DNA from 3 places in the Paenibacillus sp. JNUCC32 genome. Region 2 is predicted to be linked to each of the others. Evidence: riboswitches for the same ligand, from Rfam matches in the RefSeq annotation. Region 2 holds a riboswitch; each other region holds the start of a gene.
What was found. Region 2 has a riboswitch for cyclic di-AMP ahead of JNUCC32_RS24615 (C40 family peptidase). Riboswitches for the same ligand answer to the same signal wherever they lie in the genome.
Positions count from the first base shown of each region.

Region 1: it holds a riboswitch for cyclic di-AMP, as region 2 does, so the genes downstream of both, JNUCC32_RS06245 (C40 family peptidase) here and JNUCC32_RS24615 (C40 family peptidase) in region 2, are expected to answer to the same signal.
Region 3: it holds a riboswitch for cyclic di-AMP, as region 2 does, so the genes downstream of both, JNUCC32_RS29770 (TrkH family potassium uptake protein) here and JNUCC32_RS24615 (C40 family peptidase) in region 2, are expected to answer to the same signal.

Region 1 is NZ_CP062260.1:1,345,363-1,352,366, reverse strand. Features, by position in the region: gene JNUCC32_RS06260 (AraC family transcriptional regulator) at 1-152, shown strand, start outside; gene JNUCC32_RS06255 (2Fe-2S iron-sulfur cluster-binding protein) at 250-639, opposite strand; gene JNUCC32_RS06250 (stalk domain-containing protein) at 864-2,138, shown strand; gene JNUCC32_RS06245 (C40 family peptidase) at 2,258-2,734, opposite strand; cyclic di-AMP (ydaO/yuaA leader) riboswitch at 2,738-2,871, opposite strand; gene JNUCC32_RS06240 (hypothetical protein) at 3,134-3,661, shown strand; gene JNUCC32_RS06235 (ROK family protein) at 3,967-4,920, opposite strand; gene JNUCC32_RS06230 (copper homeostasis protein CutC) at 4,956-5,642, opposite strand; gene JNUCC32_RS06225 (leucyl aminopeptidase family protein) at 5,673-7,004, opposite strand, start outside.
Region 2 is NZ_CP062260.1:5,572,237-5,579,240, forward strand. Features, by position in the region: gene JNUCC32_RS24595 (stalk domain-containing protein) at 1-201, shown strand, start outside; gene JNUCC32_RS24600 (YwhD family protein) at 293-811, opposite strand; gene JNUCC32_RS24605 (M1 family metallopeptidase) at 959-2,950, shown strand; gene JNUCC32_RS24610 (hypothetical protein) at 2,962-3,789, shown strand; cyclic di-AMP (ydaO/yuaA leader) riboswitch at 4,136-4,271, shown strand; gene JNUCC32_RS24615 (C40 family peptidase) at 4,276-4,749, shown strand; gene JNUCC32_RS24620 (GNAT family N-acetyltransferase) at 5,256-5,756, shown strand; gene JNUCC32_RS24625 (c-type cytochrome) at 5,918-6,274, shown strand; gene JNUCC32_RS24630 (4a-hydroxytetrahydrobiopterin dehydratase) at 6,375-6,689, opposite strand; gene JNUCC32_RS24635 (hypothetical protein) at 6,797-7,004, opposite strand, start outside.
Region 3 is NZ_CP062260.1:6,688,753-6,695,756, forward strand. Features, by position in the region: gene uvrC (excinuclease ABC subunit UvrC) at 1-1,738, shown strand, start outside; gene JNUCC32_RS29765 (CPBP family intramembrane glutamic endopeptidase) at 1,710-3,398, opposite strand; cyclic di-AMP (ydaO/yuaA leader) riboswitch at 3,689-3,833, shown strand; gene JNUCC32_RS29770 (TrkH family potassium uptake protein) at 3,897-5,237, shown strand; gene JNUCC32_RS29775 (potassium channel family protein) at 5,254-5,928, shown strand; gene JNUCC32_RS29780 (LysR family transcriptional regulator) at 5,965-6,882, opposite strand.

The sequences.
Region 1 (7,004 bases), 2.7 Mb from region 2:
AGCGCCTGCTGGCGGATTCCGAAATGCCGGTGCATGAGGTTGCTTCCCAAGTCGGCTACGGCAACGACAAGTATTTCTCGATGTTATTCAAGAAAATTACCGGTCAAACGCCAAGCTCGTTCCGGGAACAGAGCAAAATGGCCGTGGAGTGAAGGAATTTTCGTTTGTTTTCCTTTCAATAAAGCAGGCAGCCGCAATGGTACGGCTGCCTGCTTTATATATATTACTGTCATATGTCCTTCTATATCGTCAAAAGTATGGAGCATGCTTGATTTTGACGGGGCCGACCGTTTCGATCCTGCTCTGGCATCCGAGACGGTACCCCTCTTCGATTTCTTCCGGATCCAGGCGCCGTTCTTCGGCCAGATTGGGTTCGGACAGATACTCGATTCCCTCCACCACCATGCAGCGGCAGCGCGCACATGTCCCTCTTTTGCAAAAAGAGTTCCAATCCACCTCATTCCGCTCGGCCAAGTCAAGCACCGTCATGCCCAGAACAGGGGCCACGCTGCGCTGAACCTCGCGGCCCGTAAGCTCGATGATTCGGTCCGGCACGGCTTCCATTCTCTCTTCCGCTGCCGGGAGCGACGATTTCTCTCCGCTGTTCCCGCCCTTTTTGTTTTTCCAGAATTTAAACACGCCTTTATCCCCCTATGCATGTACAATCATCAGGTTATGTAGGAATTCCTTCAATTATTATACTGGAAAGTTTAAAAAATCAACATCCCTACTCTTATCGATTCTATGACATCATGCGATTGGAACTCTATGAAAATTTTGCTATACTAGCGTATGCTAGAGCAAATTCCATATTCTATGAGAATCATTCTATTATTTTATTGGGTTGGAGGGAAAACAATAGCATGCTGCATAAACCATTAGGAAAAACAGCCGTCGCTGCCGTTCTTGCCTTATCTCTGCTCGGAACCGCTCCCCATATCGGCCAGGTACAGGCTGCGCCTGCCATTTCGGTAAAGCTGGATGACGTTGCGCTTACATTCGATGCAGCTCCCAGGATAGACAAAGGGGTTACTTACGTGCCGTTCCGGACGGTCGGTGAAGCGCTGGGCATTCAAATCACGTGGAACAGCAAGACGCAAACGGTGAAGGCCATTGGCGAGGTGAAAGGTCAAACGACGGAAGTGCTGCTTCAAGTCGGAAGCACGAGCGCAACCGTCAACGGTAAAAAAGTGAAGCTGGCCGCTCCCCCTGTCCAACGGGAAGGTCGCGTTCTGATTCCGCTCAGCTCGTTCAGCAGCCAATTCGGCGTCAATGTCGGCTGGAATCAGGCGACTCGCACGGTCTCCCTCGTGTCGCCGCAGCGCGAAATGCATCTAAGAGCCTTTTATGCTTTGCAATCTTTCCAAGAGCGGGATCTCGTAGCATCCATGAATTCAGTCGCCTTCGGCTGGAGCCGCATTGATCGGGAAGGTCAGTTTACGCTTCAAGGCGACGAGTATCGTCTGCCTGCGGCGGCCGGCGACGTGACTCCGCAATCGATTGTTGCGGATGCAGCGGATCGGGAGATTAAACCGTACCTTATGGTTTACGCTTTGGACGGAAACGGCGAATTAACCAAAGTCCTCAGCGACAGCAGCCTTCGCCAAAAGTCCATTGAGGGCATCACGACCGCGGTGGCGGATAACGGATTCGGCGGCGTGGTGCTTGATTTCGAAGGGCTCGGTTTTAAACTGGATGCCGCGAAGCAGCAGAAGCTGCTTAATGATTACGTCAAGCAATTGAAAGCGGCATTGCCGAGCGACATTACTCTGTCCTTAGCCGTTCCGCCATTGAACAGCGCCTATAAAGGCTATGATTACAAGACGCTGGCCTCCCTTGCCGATGATCTCATCGTCATGGCGTATCAGTACAATCCGGTTGGCACCAAAGCCCAGGTTCCTGAACCCAACAGTCTGGTGGACCAAGCCATTCAGCAGGCACTTCAGGCAGGCGTTCCTAAGCAGAAGCTCCTGCTCGGCATCAGCTTAAGCAGCGAAACCGCCACATCCGTCGACGATAAGCTCGGCTTGGCCAAGCGCTATGATCTGAAAGGTGCCGCCTTCTGGCGTCTGGGCTTGTTCCGTTCCTATAATAATGGCATGGAAGCCGCCGTGAATGCCTCTGTCGTAAAAGAATAATCTAGTGAATCCTTTCGCAGAATCCCAAATTATAATCTTCTATAAAAAAGAAAGCCTGACAAGATCATCTCTTGTCAGGCTTTCCGGTTATGTATCGAACTCTAAACTGCTTATTCCAATTAGCTCGCGCTTCCTACCAGTTTAGCATAGTTCTCTTGGCTCAATACACGGCGCGCCGTTACATAACGCGGTTCGTAATAGGAGTCGCTAAGCTTGCTGATTCTTACGCCCTTGCTGCTGGAAGCATGCGCAAATTGTCCATCTCCAATGTAAACGCCCGCATGGGAAATGCCGCTTCCGCTTGTATTGAAGAATACCAAATCTCCGACTCTCAGGTCCTCGCGATCCACATGAACCCCGGCTTTAGCCTGACTCTGGGATGTGCGCGGAAGATCCATGTCGAAATTTCTAAACATATACAGAATAAATCCGGAGCAATCAAATCCGCTTGTCGTTGTTCCGCCCCATTTATAAGGCGTTCCTACCAATTGCTTCACTTGATGCTGAAAATTCGGTTGTTGATCAGCATAAGCTGATACGGCACCTGAAGAAAAAATAATTGCAGACCCAAGCAATGTGATGACAAATTTCTTCAAAATATGTTCTCTCCTTCGATGCCTACGGAGTTAGCTAAGGGTTCGGTTGAAGGTTCCCTATACTCTCTATGGTACAAGAATAATTCACCCAAGACGGTTCCCCCGTTTTCACAAACGAAATTCGGCAAAATTCATTAACATTTTGTAACCTTCTCTTAATATAGTATACAAGCAAGGATGCTGTCAATAATATCCTAGAAATCTATCACTATATGTTAATCAATGTCGTATAGGCTGAAAATTTTCATGTTTTTTCATTATGCCATCTCGCATACTCATGACAATTATGTAACACTCCATCGAACCTCCGGCGACGTTTTGTTAACGGGCATGCAACTTTTTTGCAGTTCGGAACGTTTACATATTCAGACAAGAAATCAAAGAGGTGATCCTTCGCTTATGAGTCAAATCACGATGGCTGAAGCTTTAGCAGTCCGGGCAGCAATCAATCGTCTCATGAATCAATTGATGTCGGAACGCTTGAACAACAGCAGCACGATCATTGAAAAAGGGGAAACGGCGGAGTATCCTGCTCGCAGCGTGGATGCCATTACGGAAGAGATCGAAGCCGCCGCAGCGGATTACAGAAAGCTGGATCTGCTGATGGCAATCTCCAACACGACGCAGACCATTAGTTGGAACGGCTCCGACATGACCATCATGGAGGCGATCGAGCTCGCCAAACAAATGCGCAGCGATATCGGACAGCTTGCCCATCTCGGCTCCCGCAAGAAACTGGAGCGCCAGAGCGGACGGGGAAGCGGAGATGGCGCCGTAACGCTGTTTAACGTGGCCCTATACGATCCGGAAGCTTATCAGGCGCAGGCGCGCAAGAAGGAACGCGAAGTGACCAGGCTCTCCTCACTGATCGAGCATGCCAACCATACGAGCATGATTACGTTCGACGCATCAAAATACATGGAGTAGCGGAATCCGCCGGCTCCAAGCCTGCAGGCCGCCTCGCGTGCGGGTTTGGAGCCGGCGGATTCCGTCGGCGGGCGGGAAAGTGCGGGCAACCGCTTATTGTTTGTCGGATACAAACAAACCTAATAGGAAACCAAAAACTCGACTCCAGTGAAAACGGATGACGGCTTACGGTTTACGCCTATCACCTGTCACAAGTTACGGACTTCGCTTACGCAAATATGATCGCTCCGTTTCCCGCTCTCTTCATGAATAATCAGAAAGCCGCCCTTGAGGGCGGCTTTTGTTGCCTTTTCTTTACGAATGTATTATTGGAACAAGGCTGCGGCTCCCACCAGGCCAACATCGTCCCGCAGTCCCGCAGGAACGATCTCGTAGGTTCCTAAATAAGACGGCATGACCAGCTTATCCGTCATTTCCCGAAGCTGCGGGAAAAGGAGCTCGCCTGCTCTGCTCACACCCCCGCCAACCACGATGCGATCGGGGTTGAAGCTGTGAATGACGTTAACCAGTCCAAGCGCCATGTAATAAACGGCACGATCGATGACCTCCACTGCGACGGGGTCATGAAGACGTTTAGCCTCGAATACATGCCTGGCGTTCACGCCTCCATCGGCTGCGGCCAGTTCGGAAATAACGCTGGTCTGGGTAAGCATCCGCTGGGATGCTGCCAGGCCGATGGCCGTTCCTGAAGCAAACACCTCCCAGCAGCCATGGCTGCCGCAATTGCACTGCGGACCGCTGGGATCAATGATATGATGCCCAAGCTCCCCTGCAAAGGAATTGCTGCCCAGAAACAGCTTGCCATCCAGCACGATGCCTGAACCGATGCCTGTGCTGAGCGTCACGTAAACCATGTTCGTCGACCCTCGGCCGGCACCTCTTACATATTCGCCCCATGCGGCTGCATTGGCATCATTCAGCACTTGTACTTCCGTATTCAGATCTCGTTCCATCCAGGCTTTGAGAGGGACGTTGGTCCATTCCGGCAAATTCGTGCCGTGAATGACAATGCCCTCCCGGCTGTTAACCGTTCCCGGCGAAGCCATGCCTACGCCTCGAAGCGGGTGGCCGCCCGACACGCTGCGAATCATGTTCGTAATTCTCGCGACCACTTCCTCGGCCGTACGCGCTCCGGCTGTCTCCATTTGCTCCCGGTTCAGCAGCTGTCCTTCGGAATCAAAGAGCGCTGCCGCGATCTTCGTACCCCCAAGGTCAACGCCAACCACAAATTCTTGCTGTTCATTCAATTCGGTTTGCAATTTTTGTTCACCTGTTTCCGATAGGTTTGCTACTTCTATTGATGTAAGCTGTCAGCCAATGATCGCAGCTCAACCGGATCAATGGGCTTCAGCCCTGATCGGCCATACCGGACAGCGGAGCCGAAATGAACCTCGCTCACGCCGGTCTGGTCGATGAAATCGCGTATGATTTCCCACTTCAGGCCGTTCCCGGCCAATATCTTAAGCCCGCTGCCTGCGGCTTGTTCCACAAGCTCGCGAATCCTCGGGATCGCTTGCGGTGCCGGCTGCGGTCCTCCCGACGTCAAGACGCGGGTGACGGCCGGATATTTCTGCAACGTACGCAGCCCTTCGAATTGATCCTCCAATTCATCAAAAGCCCGGTGGAATGTCACCTGCATATCGCCCGTCCATTCCAGCATTTGGGCCAAGGCGGCCTCGTCGATCTTTCCTTCCGGAGTCAGCATGCCAAGGACCACGCCAGCCGCACCCGCCTTGCGGATCGCCTTAACCTCCGCAACCATGGTTGCTATATCCAGCGCGTTATACACAAAGGATCTGCTATGGGGCCTTACCATCACATGGACCGGAATCCGAACGGCTTTCACGACCTCTTCCACGAGACCGATGCCCGGCGTGAGCCCGCCTTCGGTGATCGCCGTGATCAATTCCAGACGGTCCGCGCCATTCTTCTCGGCTGTGATGGCATCGTCCACGCATGTTGCGATAATTTCAAGCAGCATGTTCTTCACTCCTTACTGTCGTTGGTTCGCTTATGCAGGGCGATACTGCTTCTCCACATAGTCCGCCAGCAGCCTGGCTCCATAGCCGGTAGCCCCTGCCGCGGAGTGAGGGAATTCCCGTTTATACTGGACCGTGCCTGCCATATCGATATGCACCCATTTCATGGTCTCCGCCACAAAATGACGGATGAACAACGCAGCCGTGATCGCGCCTGCCAAAGTTGACGTGCCGACATTCCTCAGGTCGGCATAATCGCTTCTGAGCTCGGATTCATACTCGTCCATCAGCGGCATGGGCCATAGGCGCTCTCCGTTGCGCTCCCCGATCTCGACCAAATCGGCCGTTATCTCCTGATCGCCCCAAATGCCGGCGATCTCCAAGCCTAATGCCGCACCGACATTGCCGGTAAGGGTGGCGATATCGATCACCTTATCAGCGTTAAGATGGGCTGCGTGCAGCAGCGCGTCCGCAATGATCAATCTTCCTTCCCCGTCCGTATTCGCTACCTGAACGCTCAGTCCGTTCGGATAGTGAACGACGGAAGAAGGAAGCATCGCATCCGGTCCCGATAAATTATCCGCTACGGCGATCAATGCCGTAACCCGTACCGGAGCCTTCCGCGACACCAGGATATCCATGGCGCCCACGACGGCGGCTGCGCCGCCCATATCCATGCGGGCATCGCTGATGTCTCGGCCGATCTTAACGTTCATCCCGCCCATATCAAAGGTAACGCCTTTGCCGATAAGCACGATATGAGGGCTTTCCTTCCCGGATTCCGCTCCGTTATAGGAAATCTCGATCATCGCAGGCTCGTATTTGCTGCCGGCACCCACGGCGATCAGTCCGTTCATCTGCCGGTCATGAAGCTCTTGTCCGCGGTATACGTGAAGGTCTACGGGCGCTTTTTTGAAACGATCCTCAACGACCGCAACAAACGCCTCCGGATTTAACGTCTCAGGTGATTCATTCACCAAGTCTCGGGTGAGCTGCGTTCCTTCGATCCGGATTTCCGCCGTCCGGATGATGGCTTCCATATCTTCACGGGAAAGCCCCTCCCAGTCCTCTTGTCGAAGATGAAGGGACAGGGCCTGCAGATTGGCCGTAACCCCGCGATGCTTATTGAATTGATATAATCCGTACAGCCAGCCTTCCAACCACGCCTGGAGCTCTTCCTCCGCCGTAATCCCTGATGCTGCCCCGACATTGCTAGCTGCCGGGCGGATCAGCACGGCGCTTGATTTATTCTCCTTGAGCAGCGCTCTCGCGGCCGAAGCGCCCGTTCTTCGCACCTGCTCCGAAGTCAGGTTCGAACGTTGCCCCATTCCGGCAACGAGATCGTCCGACTCGTGCTCGGAACG
Region 2 (7,004 bases):
GGCAAGTCCGCAGAACTTATCTATCCCGATCTTTTGGACGAGGAGAGCATCAAGGCTATTGAGGAGATGCCGCCAAACGAAGTGGGTTTCATCGGAGACGGCCTTACGTATGACGGATATGCCGGCGGCAAGCTGAAGCTTCAATACGAAAATCCGTTTCTTGATATAAAGAAAAAGCTGACCTACGCCCTTCCATTCTAACCGTAACAATCACAAAAAGACCGGCGGATTCATTCACGAATCCTACCGGTCTTTCCTATGTCCGCATCTAGAAAAATGCTTATTTATGGTATCATTCCGCTGTTTGAAGAGCTTCTCTAAACTCCTCCGGCGAGGCATTCCACCATTCCTCGTTACGGGAGATCAGCAGTTCGCGCAGCGCTTTCTTCTCCACGTCGCCAAGCCCATCCAGAATAATCTTGCGCTTCATCGCCGCATCCATTTTATTCACATGGTCGGCGAGGATTTTCCAGCCGCGCCGGGCTTCATGGTCGATCCACATTTCGCACGCGGTCATGCCTGCATAATGCTGTCCTTCCGCGGTACGGTCTACAGCTACCCACACGATCCACACCTGGCGTCCGTTGGGCACTTCATCCCGGTTCATGCTGAAACGGATGCCCTTCTCCACCTTGCTCTTTGCATGCATGGCTCCAATATCCACTCGCGCCTCGCCATTGTCGATGATGACAGGCGACAAACTGTTCAGATCGATGGAGCCGGATCCAAACCCCTTATGCTTACTCTTGCTATTGATAATATTCAACGCAATGGGTTTCTTCGCACCCTGCTTCTGATCTTCGTTCTCCACTGCTGCCGACCTCCTATATCAGAGCCGATTCTCACGTATCAGCCGCTAAATTGATAACCATGTCCCAATAATTTTATTTTAACTAATAATCCCCCAAAAGCAAACATATACATGCACTAGATGCTTGTCAACGGGAGGTTGTTCGATATGGTCCCACCACGTGCCAAAGTCTTTCTATCATCCCTGCTTGCCCTTGGTTTGCTTGCAGGATCGATGCCGATATTTCTGAATCCAGGGTCCTCAGCGTCTGTCCTTGCCCCAAATGCGGGCAAGCCCTCTGCCTCTGCCGTGGAGAAGGCCCCGCTCTCACCGCCTAAGGTGCAGCCTGATACTCCCGCTCCGGCCCTAAGCGACCGGCTGGTGGAATATCACATGGATGTTCGGTACGAGCCTGAGGAGAACAAGCTTAAGGGAAAGCAGACACTCACTTGGACTCACCCAGGCAAAAAAAGCGTAAACGAGCTGTACTTTCATCTGTATCCCAATGCCTTTGCTTCCGATGAAACGACCTTTATGAAGGAATCGGGCGGCAGGCTTCGTTCCGACCCCATGCCGGACGACGGGTACGGCTCCATGACCATTACCAATGTGAAAACGACGGAAGGACTGGCCCTTACCCATCGCCTTCAATTCGTCCAACCCGATGACGGGAACATCAAGGATCACAGCCTTGTCAAACTAAGATTGCCCAAACCCATCAAGGGCGGGGAGAGCATCACCATTCACATGGAATTTGAAGTCGAGCTTCCCAAAATATTCGCGCGCATGGGTACCACCGAGAATTTTATTATGGCTGGCCAATGGTTTCCTAAAGTATCGGTCTATGAACCGGCCGGACTTCGCGGAAGAGCCGAGGAAGGATGGAATCTTCATCAATACCACGGCAACTCCGAGTTCTACTCCAACTTCGGCATTTACAGCGTTCGCATCCGGGTGCCCGAGAATTACATTGTCGCCGCGACCGGATTCCCGACCAAGCCTGCCCAAAAGTCGAACGGGGAAAAAATTTATCAATTCTATGCCGATGATGTGCATGATTTTGCCTGGTCGGCCTCGCCCAACTTTGTCACGGCCGAGGAGGCCTTCTCGGCACCGGGCGTGCCGGGCGTCCGCATCAAGCTGTATCTCGATCCGGCCCATAAAGACCTGAAGGACCGTTACTTTGATGCCGCCAAGTCGGCACTGGCTTCGTTTGGTAAATGGTACGGAACCTATCCTTATTCCACGTTGTCCATCGTCGTCCCGCCGGAGTCGGGCAACGGTGCAGGCGGCATGGAATACCCGACGCTGGTCACGGCCTTCGGGGCCAAGAACGATTCGCCGGGTTATGAGCTCGAACGGACCGTAATTCACGAGATCGCCCACCAATATTTTTACGGAATGATCGCAAGCAACGAATTTGAGGAAGCGTGGCTGGACGAGGCCTTTGCAACCTATGCAGAAGAAAGAGTGATGGAGAAAGAATACGGCATTACCTCCAACACCGCTGCTCAAGGAGCATCGATTACCTCCCCTGCCCCGCTGAAGATGGAGTCCTGGAAATACAGCTCACACGAGAACTACGCGCTGAATGTTTACACGAGAGGCAAGCTGGTGCTGCAAGGCATTGAACGGCAGGTCGGTCCACAGATGATGGGGAAAATCATGCATACCTATGCCCAGAAATACCGTTTCAAGCACCCAACCACGTCTGATTTTCAGAAAGTCGTCGAGCAAGTAAGCAAAACCTCCTGGCAATCGTATTTTGACCAATATGTATATGGAAGCCAAATGGCCGACGTCGCCATCGATGTGATCAAAACCAAAAATAAAGGCACGTCAGACCATCCGCGGTATGAATCCACGGTCAAGATTACGAGCAAGGACGGAGATATAACCGATGTGCCTATCGTGTTCGCCTTTGAAGACGGCAAAACGGTGGAGCGAACCTGGAGCGGCAAGGACGGAAAAGTTACGTACACCCTGGAGTACAGCACCCCGCTCGCCTGGGCCATGGTTGATCCGAAATACTCCATCGTTCTGGAGAATAGACACATCAATAACTATATGAAGGCAGGAATGGATCCGAAGGTGGTCACACGCTGGAATCTCAGTATTACCAAGCTTGTGGAGACGTTGTTCGGCAGCCTGTCATGGTGAGGGGGGAGCACATGAAAAGTTATGCAGGCCAAGGGTGGATCAGTGTTAAAGACCAATTATACGTCTCCATTCTGCTGTTCTTGTACCGCATGCTGTGGGGATATTGCCTGTACCGGCTTGTAAAATCGGCAGTCGTCCCCCTGCTGATGCGGTATCCGGATTCTGCCCCTAACGAGCTTAGCCGCCTGTTATTCTTCTACGAGGGCGAGATGAGTCTGTCGTTAAGCGGCACGGTCCATACCTATGGTTGGCTTCTGGCCGCTCTGCTCCTGATCCGGATGGTATGTACCCCGCTCATTCGGGCAGGCATCTTCTATAACCTCCACCAGGAGGCCAAGGGCGAGCGCGGATTATTCTTCTTCACCGGCATGCAGAAGCTATGGAAGCCCGTTACGGTATTTTATCTGATCGAACTTGTTCTTACCTTTGTGCCCGGATACTGGATTCTGCCCAAAATCCTTCCGATTCTGCTGAACGGGATCCATGAGCCGGTTCTGCTGCTTCATGCGCTGCCTCATGCAGCCGGATGGTTTCTGTACGCCTATCTGATTCGCCTGTTATTGCTCTATATGCAATTCGGCCGTACGGACAATTCCGGCATGATCAGCTCCGTTCTTGCGCTCTTCCGCCGACTGGGCACGGCTGTGCTGTTATCCCTTACCGTTGGCGGATCGGCCTGCGTCATTCTTTTGCTCCTAAGCTCGGCATCGCTCTTCTGGGCGGGATTGATTGGCTTGATTATTCAGCAAGCCTCTTATTTTCTGAATGGACTCTTCCAAATTTGGGTAATTTCCGCCCAATACCATTTGTGGCGGGATTCTTCCTCGCAGCATGCCTAATCGTTACATTTCGTTACCATCATATGATAAACAAGCTCGTAAATATGCTGTAATCGGAAGCGACACATTTCTCTCTCGGACTTGATTTTACAAAGAATAGAAGCTCATTTTTCCTCAATATTACATTTTCCGATGGCCAAATTACAAAAAAACCTGATCCCGCATGATGGGGACAGGTTTTTTTGTATAAAAATGAGCTTTCCTCATTTGCCAAATTGTTAATACTCTGCTAAAATAACGAATATGTTAGTAACAACTTTGTCATCTTTACTGTAACTTTTTGCTGGAACTATGTAATTTCGTTAAGCATGTTGGAACGTCAGACGTCTATGAATGGGTTCATCAACATTTTAAGGAGCCGAATTCCCATGATTGGGAAGCGGGGGATCCGTTTTGGGTGAATTGATCTCGCAAGAGAGGGATCATAGGGGACCTTCAACCGAACCCTTAAGCTAACCTCGCAGGCAATGGAAGGAGCTTTTTGTTTTGAAAAAGAAGTTAACGGCCATTTCTCTAGGCCTGGCCCTCGCACTCACATTAGGGACCGGAAGCGCTTTCGCCGATTCCAAATTAAATACTGCAATCAAACCAGCCATTGGTGTCTCTTATAAAACAGGTGGAACCACAACGAATGGTTTTGACTGCTCCGGATTCACCAGCTATATCTACAAGAAACTTGGTCTAAGCCTGCCGCGCACGTCTGGAGCTCAATACAAAGTCGGTACGGCCGTAGCCAAGAGCAAGCTGAAAGCTGGCGATCTCGTGTTTTTCAACACATCCGGCAGAGGTGTATCTCATGTGGGTATTTATGTTGGGGGCGGCAAATTCGCTCATTCCTCATCCTCGCGCGGTGTCATCATCAGTCCGCTGAGCCAGAGCTATTACGCCAATCGATACGTAGGTGCTAAGCGAGTCATGAGTCAGTCTACGTACAAGTCTGTAGCTGTGAACTACAATTAATTATTGGAACTTCATTGATTTATCCTTTACAAGAAGCCCTGGGCGTATGAGATTGTGCCGATCTCATCCAGCGGCTTTTTCTTTTTTCTGCCTCTGTGTATACCTTTATAACGTTTGGGACAACGAAAAAGTTCCCACTTTTCGAGAAAAAAAGAAAATTATTATGCAAATTCTCTTCGCATCCTCAAGTCATTGCATCTTCTACCCTTTATATACCCTCCTCTCCCTTCATTAAACACCCTAATGGAAAAATATTGATTTTATTTTCTGAGGACTACTACGAGCAGCGATACGTAGATGCCGAACGCATCATGAGCAATGATCAGTATGAAAAGTCGACCGGAGAATCTCCCAAGCTTCGATGTCTTATCCTCGTCCTGCCCATACATATCCGTTTGCCCGTCAAAGGAGACCTACTTCTCTTGGACGGGCTTTTTGAATGCGGCTAGAATGTTTGAGAAATGGGGTATAATTTAATTTGTAATTATGACAGGGGGACTTTGCCAATGGATGCAGCACCGATTTCATTTCATACGGTGGTCATGCGTGAAGAGCACGCGAAAGAAATATGCGCCTGGACCTATCCTCCTCCCTATAACATTTACGGTTTTCTTCCCTGGGAGCAGATGAAGGGGCTTGAGATCGAGTTTGGGGATCCGGACATCCGCCGGGAACAGTACATTTCGATTTTGGATGAACGGAAGACGCTATGGGGATTTGCCCAGCTGTTTCCGATGCATGAGGTTACGCGGATCGGGCTGGGCATGCGGCCTGATTGGTGCGGGCGGGGAATGGGTAAACGGTTTATGCAGACGATTGTCCGGGAAGCGAGGCGGAGGCGGCCTGCCGATGAGATCGACCTGGAGGTAATGACCTGGAATGAGCGCGCGATCCGTGCATACGAAAAGGCGGGCTTTCATATCACCGATACGTACGAGCGCCTTACACCGACGGGAAACGCCCTTTTCCACTGCATGGTGTATGAGCCTCCGGCAAATGAGGAATAGTAATCCTTGTCTATATGAAAAAGCACAATTTTGTGTACTTTTTATGAAGGCGCGCGGTATAGTTGCTTTTTTTGTCACAACTGGCTATGCTGTCTATGGATGTTGGTTTATAATGGAGACAAGTGCAAAAGTGCAGTATACATAGAAGGGACGATATGACGATGCAAAAATGGATCATGAGCGGATTGTTCTTCGTCGCATGTGCGTTGGCTATTGCGCTGATGTTTACGCTCCCAGGCAAGGAACAGGTAGCTCAGGAAGAGAAGCCGACTATGCCGGAAGTGACTCTGGATGCTGCCGCAGCCGAAGCCACACTGAAAGCAAGCTGCATCAGCTGTCATGGTGACCAACTTCAAGGCGGCGCTGGACCGGCTTTGAATCAAGTAGGCGGACACATGGATGCGGACGCTATCTTCAACGTTGTAACCAAAGGCCGTAAGGGTATGCCTTCCTTTAAGGATCAACTTAAGCCTGACGAAATCGCAAACATCGCGCTGTACCTTGCTGAGAAAAAATAAATCAGCTTATACGCAAAACACGCTTGAACCTGGAGAACCTCCCGGCGCAAGCGTGTTTTTACATATTGGGGAGCTATGACCGGATGGATCCGTCTCCCGTCTATTGTCCTGATTTGCCGTCCTTGGAACGGCTTTTCTCGTAGGCCTCGTTAAACTGCTGCGCTTCCTTAATATCCACAGCCGTAATGCCGCCGTCGTCCCAGGAAGTGAGACGCAGCGTAACGACTTTATAATCTATGGTGATATAGGGGTGATGTCCGAAAGCTTCCGAAATAGCTGCCACTTCATCAACAAAAGCGATTCCCTTCATGAAGGAGGAGAAGGTATACTTCCTGACGATCCATCTCCCTTGTTCAAATTCCCAACCCTCAAGCTTTTCCAGATGAGCCTCTACTTCTTGCTGCGTATAAAGCATCTTTTATCTTCCTCCCCGAAAAAAACCTATCGTAAAGCCGACTGACACGTGTATGGGCTTCTGTCATCTATTCTATTCTGCCCTGTTTCCGTTGATAACTGGAGTGATTACACAAGAGCCACAAAGGCCAACTCTTCTTCACCGATCAAAATATGTATTCGATGGTTATTCTGGTCATGCATGACCACGCCGCTGCCGACGCTAATCACCGGCTCCGTGCCCAGCGCATAGAACAAATCCTCCGCCAGCGCCTCATGAACCTCATTCCGCTCGGCTTCGCCCAGATTGCCCCAATCCTCCGCTTCCATTTCAAAG
Region 3 (7,004 bases), 1.1 Mb from region 2:
TCTGGAGTGCAATCTGATCAAAACCCATCAGCCGAGATTCAATGTGCTGCTGAAGGACGATAAAACCTATCCCTACCTTAAAATAACGAATGAAGAGCATCCTCGCCTGGAAGTGACCAGGAGGGTGCTTAAAGATAAAGCCAAATACTTCGGTCCTTATCCGAACGCGTATGCGGCGCAGCAGACCAAAAAGCTGCTGGACCGGATGTATCCACTGCGCAAATGCGGCGTGATGCCGAAAGAGGTCTGCTTGTATTACCATATGGGACAATGCTTGGCTCCATGCGTGAAGGAAGTGCCGAAATCCGCCTATGAACAGATTACGGGAGAGATTACTTCCTTCCTGAGCGGCGGGCACGAAGAGATCAAGAAGGAACTGCAGCGAAAGATGCAGGAGGCCGCGGAGGATTTGTATTTCGAGCGTGCCAAGGAGCTGCGGGACCAAATCATCCATATCGATACCTTGATGGAGAAGCAGAAGATCACGACAACGGATACCCGGGATCGCGACGTGTTCGGTTATGCCGTGGACAAAGGCTGGATGTGCGTGCAGATTCTGTACATGCGCCAAGGCAAAATGGTGCAGCGCAACAAGTCCGTTTTTCCGTTCTACGGGGATGCGCACAGTGATTTCATGTCGTTCATAGCCCAGTATTACAGCGATAATCCTGCATTGCCGCAGGAAATTCTGCTGCCTGGGCCGCTGTTGGCAGAGGAGACCGGCTCCGAGACGGCCACTGATAGCGCCGGGGATCAGGGTGCCCGGAACGCAGACGAAGCCGCGGAAACGGAGAAGAAGCTGACCGCGGATACATCCGAAGAACAGCAGGAAGTCCTTGTCCAAGCCCAAGCTGAGCAGGCGGAGGCCGCTGGCCTCGTGGATGCTGCCGGGGGCGCTGCCGCCTTGCAGGAATGGCTGGGCGTGAAGGTTCACGTGCCGCAGCGGGGCTTGAAGAAACAGATGGTCGGCATGGCGTCGGATAACGCGAAGGTGTCGCTGGACGAGAAATTCCGCTTGATTGAGCGCGATGAAGAACGGACCTCGGTTGCAGCGGCCAATCTGGGCGAGGTGATCGGCCTCCAGTCGCTGAACCGGATCGAGGCGTTTGATAACTCGAACATCCAGGGCGCAAATCCGGTATCGGCCATGGTCGTATTCACCAACGGGAAACCGGATAAGAAGGAATATCGCAAATATAAGATTCGTACCGTGCAGGGGCCGGACGATTACGATACGATGCGTGAAGTGATCCGGCGGCGGTACGAGCGTGTATTGAAGGAGAATCTGCCGCTTCCGGACCTCATTGTCGTCGATGGGGGGAAGGGACAGATCTCAGCAGCCATCGACGTGCTGGAGAATGAACTGGGGCTGTTCGTCCCGGTCTGCGGGCTTGTGAAGGATGCCAAGCATAAAACGGCGCAGCTGATGGTCGGAGACCCGCCGGAGCCGGTGTCGCTGCCTCGGGACAGCCAGGAGTTCTATTTGCTCCAGCGCATTCAGGATGAGGTTCACCGTTTCGCGATTTCCTTCCACCGCGAGCAGCGCGGGAAATCGATGGTGACGTCCAAGCTGGATTCGATCCCAGGCATCGGGGAGAAGCGCCGCAAAATGCTGCTGAAGCATTTTGGCTCGGTCAAAAAAATAAAAGAGGCTTCAGTCGAAGACTTCAAGCCCCTTTCCATCGGTGAAAAATTAGCAACGGATATTCTTAATGCACTTCGTGAGGAGGAGTCGTGACATACGGCTTCTCTTTTTTTGTCGGGTTGAAACGGTAAATCGCATAGGCGACAATCGCCGGAAGCACCATGTAAAAAGCGCCGGTCAGCAAGTTGGCTGCATCCTTGAGCATGATCAGGCTGATGCCCATCAGGATGCTGTTGAAGATGACATGGGAGAACATCGCCGCCAAATACCCGTATTTCAAGAAGATGTAGCTGAACAGCAAACCGATGATGACCAGCTCAATCGGCCGGGAGATCACGGGGTATATCGGATAGAGCGTATGTCCCAGTGCCCAGATAAGCGAGGTGATCAAGCTTGCAACAAAGGTGTTGCGGACGATCTTTTTCACCATCTTGATGCCGAACAGCCGGTACACGGCCTCCTCGGATATGCCGGCCAGCCAGGCCATCAACGGAAACAGCCAAGGATACAGCATGTTGTAAGGCGATTGCGTCGCATCCGTGGTGGACCATGTATTCAGGGTCAGACCAAGACCGATAAAGATGACGGATTGGACGCCAAGCAGGATGAAGGCCCACATATACCCCAGCTTCATGCTGTCCAGCACGTAATGCCCGTATCCGGGTTCTTTGGCACGCGGCCATGGATTGAGTCCGTCTTCTTTATGCCACAGCCCGCTGCCGCCGACAAGGGAAAAATAGAGCAGGGCGGAGAAGACGAGCGAATAGACGGCATAGAAAATCATCATCCCGAGCACGCCGGTTTGCGACATGCCTTCGGATTTGAAAACGGGAATCAGATTATACGTATTCAGCATTTGAATGACGAACAGCAGCGCGGATAAGAACAGGCCGCGCTTAAATGAGGTGTAGGCCCTGGTCTTCACGCTGTACACAATCGCAAGAATGCCCAGGATTAGGGTGAACAGGCCGTACCCTGCGAGCGTCAGCAGGGTGGCATCCTGCGTCTGCTTGTTGACATAAGCAGAGTGGGCGGCTGGCACCGAGAAGGAGGGCTCATAAGAGCGCAATTTCCCCTGCTCGAAGGTGAAGCGGTGCTCCAGCCTGGAGTCCCCGATCCTGGATTCAGGGTCCACATATTTGAGACGGGGCTCCCCTTCCTTCGTAACCAGCTCCAGATTCGACAGGTCATAACCCGCCCGCTGAAGCCATGGCTCCGCCAGCGCCTGCTTCTCGGCCAATGTCATGCCGTCCTCAACGACGAGCAGCATCTGCCTCTGAATCTCGCCCTTGTTCAGCTCGATCCGGTCAAAGCTGGAACGGGCATAATCATACGAGAATCCGACGATGCCGGAATTCTGCATGTGCACGTCCACATTGAGGGCATCGCCTCCAGGCTCGCTGAAGCGAACGCGGTATACGTCATAGGGATATTTGGCTTCATAGGTTTTGTTATATTCCGAAAGCCTCTTCTCCTTCGCCAGATATCCGTAAAGTTCCGATTTGGATTGATATGTAACCAAGGCTTCGTCCGTGTCCGCAGCCGCAAACTGCAGATGCTCCTGAGCAAACCTTGAAGCTGCCTGCCGAGCCTGCTCCTTGGAAATGATATCCGGTGAGGCCATCTCGGCATCGTCCGGATTCGCCCACGGAAATACCTGAAATAATAGGAACAGAATCAGGCCGACTGCGGCAGGCGCGATGAGCTGCTTCAGATTGGGCTTCAGCTTCAAGGGCTCTCTTGCACGATTCATGAAATTCCTCCTCTAAGAAAGTTGATACTCCCACTGGTATTCGATATGCCTGATTAAGAACGCATAGAGTCAATATAACATAGTATGAAAGCCATAAGCAGCTTATCCCAATTATCGGAATATTGAAATAAATCGATGAAAATGAATGAAAGGTTTCGAAAACGTTAGAGAACCCTACGCTTGTATTCTTGAATATGCCCAATTCGCGCTCTTTTAAAGATATTTCGGGCGAAAAACGGCATTGGGTTACGTAACGGATTGAGTTATAATCACATCATGCTTGAAGGAACCGAATATTCCAGCCGAATTTCGTAATGAAAATGGGGGAACCATGTAATTGGGGTGAATTTCATTATTCCCGGAATAATGAATAGGGCGACCTGTGGAAATGCCCGAATCCGTCAGCTAACCTCGTAGGCTGTTGCACAGGAACCAGACCGAAAGGCACTGCGTTTTCCAGTGTCTTTTTTCGTTGATTTTTTTAAAGAAGGTGTCCGATTGAACGCTAAATTAAACTGGCTTACATTGTCTCCGCCTCAAATTCTCGTGCTTGGTTTTGCGGCCATCATCTTCATCGGGACCGGGCTGTTAATGCTGCCAATCTCGACGACGACGGGCGAACCGCTTGGATTTACTGACGCCTTGTTCACTTCGACCTCGGCAACGTGCGTAACGGGCCTGGTCGTGGTGGATACGGGAACGACATTCAGTTCCTTCGGAGAAGTCGTGATCATGCTGCTGATTCAAATCGGCGGGCTCGGATTCATGACGATGGCTACTTTATTCGCCTTGGTTCTGAAAAGACGCATATCGCTCAAAGACCGTCTAATCTTACAGGAAGCGATGAATCAGTCCTCGATGGAAGGCATCGTAAGGCTGATACGCAGAGTATTGCTGTACTCCCTCGTCATCGAGGCCTGCGGCGCAGTCATTTTATCGATTCGTTGGGCGTTTGATATGCCGCTGGGCCGGGCGATCTATTACGGTGTTTTTCATGCGGTGACGATGTTTAACAACGCCGGCTTCGATTTGTTTGGCGATTTTCGGAGTTTGACCGGGTATGTATACGATCCGGTAGTCAACTTCGTCGTGATGTTCTTGATTGTTTCCGGGGGCATTGGATTTATTGTGCTGTCCGATCTGATCGATTATCGAAAACAGCGGAGGCTCTCCCTGCACTCCAAGGTGGTGCTCACGATGACGGCTGCCTTGCTTGCGGTCGGATTTATCGTCATTCTCATATTTGAATTTACCAATCCGAGAACGCTGGGTTCCCTGAACTGGGGCGGAAAATTCTTCGGCGCGTTATTCCAATCCGTAACGCCGCGTACGGCGGGCGCGAATACTATAGATATTACGGGGCTCAGACAGGCAACGCAATTTTTTATCGTCATCCTGATGTTTATCGGAGCATCTCCAGGGTCAACCGGCGGCGGCATCAAAACCACGACCTTTACCATTATGGTAGGGGCGGTCATCGCGATGATGCGCGGGCGGGAAGACATCGTCATGTTCCGTTATCGCCTGGCCCAGGAGCGGGTGCTGAAGGCACTGACCATTGCCTTGCTGGCCCTGCTGCTCGTTCTAACCGTCTCGATGATTCTGTCGACGACAGAGGAAGGGGACTTCCTGGAGATTCTATTCGAAACGACATCCGCCTTCGGTACGGTAGGTCTCTCCATGGGCTTAACGCCCGATTTGACCGTGTTCGGCAAGATCCTGATCAGCCTTACGATGTTTGCGGGTCGATTGGGGCCGTTGACGCTTGCTTATGCACTGGGGCCGAAAAAGGGTAAAGAATTATATCGTCATCCGGAAGGCAAAATGATAATTGGATAAGGGGTATAGGAGAGACATGAAACCAAAGCAATTTGCAATCATCGGTTTGGGGCGATTTGGCGCCAGTCTGGCGCTGGAGCTGATGGAACAGGGATATGAGGTGCTCGGCATCGACCGGAACGAAGAGGTCGTCGAGGACATGAGCGAGCTGCTGACGCATACGGTGGTGGCGGACGCGACGGATGAGGAAGTGCTTAAATCGCTTGGCATCCGCAACTTCGACTGCGGGATCGTTGCGATCGGGAACGACATTCAGATGAGCATCCTCTCCGCCATCCTGTTGAAAGAGCTGGGTGTCGCGATGGTCGTTGCCAAGGCGATATCGGTGCTGCACGGCCGGGCGCTGGAGAAGCTTGGCGTGGACCGGGTCATCTTTCCCGAACGGGATATGGGGATCCGGGTAGCGCACCAGCTCGTGACGCCAAACCTGCTTGATTATATCGAATTATCCAAGGATTATCTGATTGTGGAGATGACGGTCACGGACTGCATGGACGGAAAAACGCTGAGCGAGCTTAATACGAGGGTCCGGTACGGCGTCAGCGTGGTGGCGCTGAATAAACAGTCCGGCATTATCGTTGCTCCGACGGCCATGGACGTCGTGAATTCCGGCGACATTATGGTCGTCATCGGCTCCAATGACAACGTGGACCGCTTTGAGTCCGAAGTCGTGAATATGCTCGAAAAATAAATATAGTAGAAAAAAACTGACGATTGCGAAATATCGTCAGTTTTTTTTCGATTTATCTTCCTCCAGCTTGCGGAACAGGATCTCCGTTTCTTCGATCCAGCGGCTGGCCGCCTTGCTCAGCTCCGAGGCTTGACCGTAGATCAGCGAAGTCGTTCGCCGGGTTTCGATGAGTGCCGGAATATGAATGTCGACGAGCCCGTTATCAGACAGCAGCTGCGGCCTCAGATAGGATTTGGGCAGCAGCGCGGCCGCCTTGCAGGTCGGGATCAGCCTGACGATCGCTTCGAAGGAGTCGATCTCCATCCGGATATCGGGCATGATGCCCCAGCGGTGAAACAGATCGTCCGTCAGCTTGCGGTACCAGGTTCCGGTCGAAAATATGATCATTGGCAAGCCTTGAAGCTGTTCGATGCCCACATCCTCGATTTCCGCCAGCGGATGTGAAGACGGGATGACAAGCTCCAGATGGTCATCGAACAGCGGGATGCAGTTCAAGCCCGGCTGGTTGATGGATGAAGCAACAATGCCGACATCGACCCGTTTATCCCTTACATAAGACACGATTTCATGGGTCTTGCCGGTGATGAGCTTGATTTCGGCTGACGGATGACGCTCCATGAAGGCATTGACCAGCGGGGGCAGGGTGGTCTGCAGCGTGGTCAGACTGGCGCCCAGGTTAATCGAGATTTGGTCCCCTTCCCGGTAATGGGCCAAGGTCTGCAAGAATTTGATCTGCTGCTGGCGCTGCTCCAGGGCGAAGGTATACACAATCTGCCCAATTGAGGTAAGCTCCAGCCTTTTGCCGCGGCGGTTGAACAGCTGCAGTCCGAGCTGGTCCTCCAGTTTGGCTATTTTTCGGGACAGGGCCGGCTGTGACAGGTTGAGCAGCTTGGAGGCTTGATTGATGCTGGATTGCTCCACGACGACGGCGAACACGTCCAGTTCTTCGAACATGGAAATCCTCCTATTAAAATAGACATGCGTGCAAAACGTTGCTTATGCGTATAGATTATAACGATTAATAATTATATTGCAATTCCATTATAAGAAAAAAAGGAGTAACATGAAACATGACA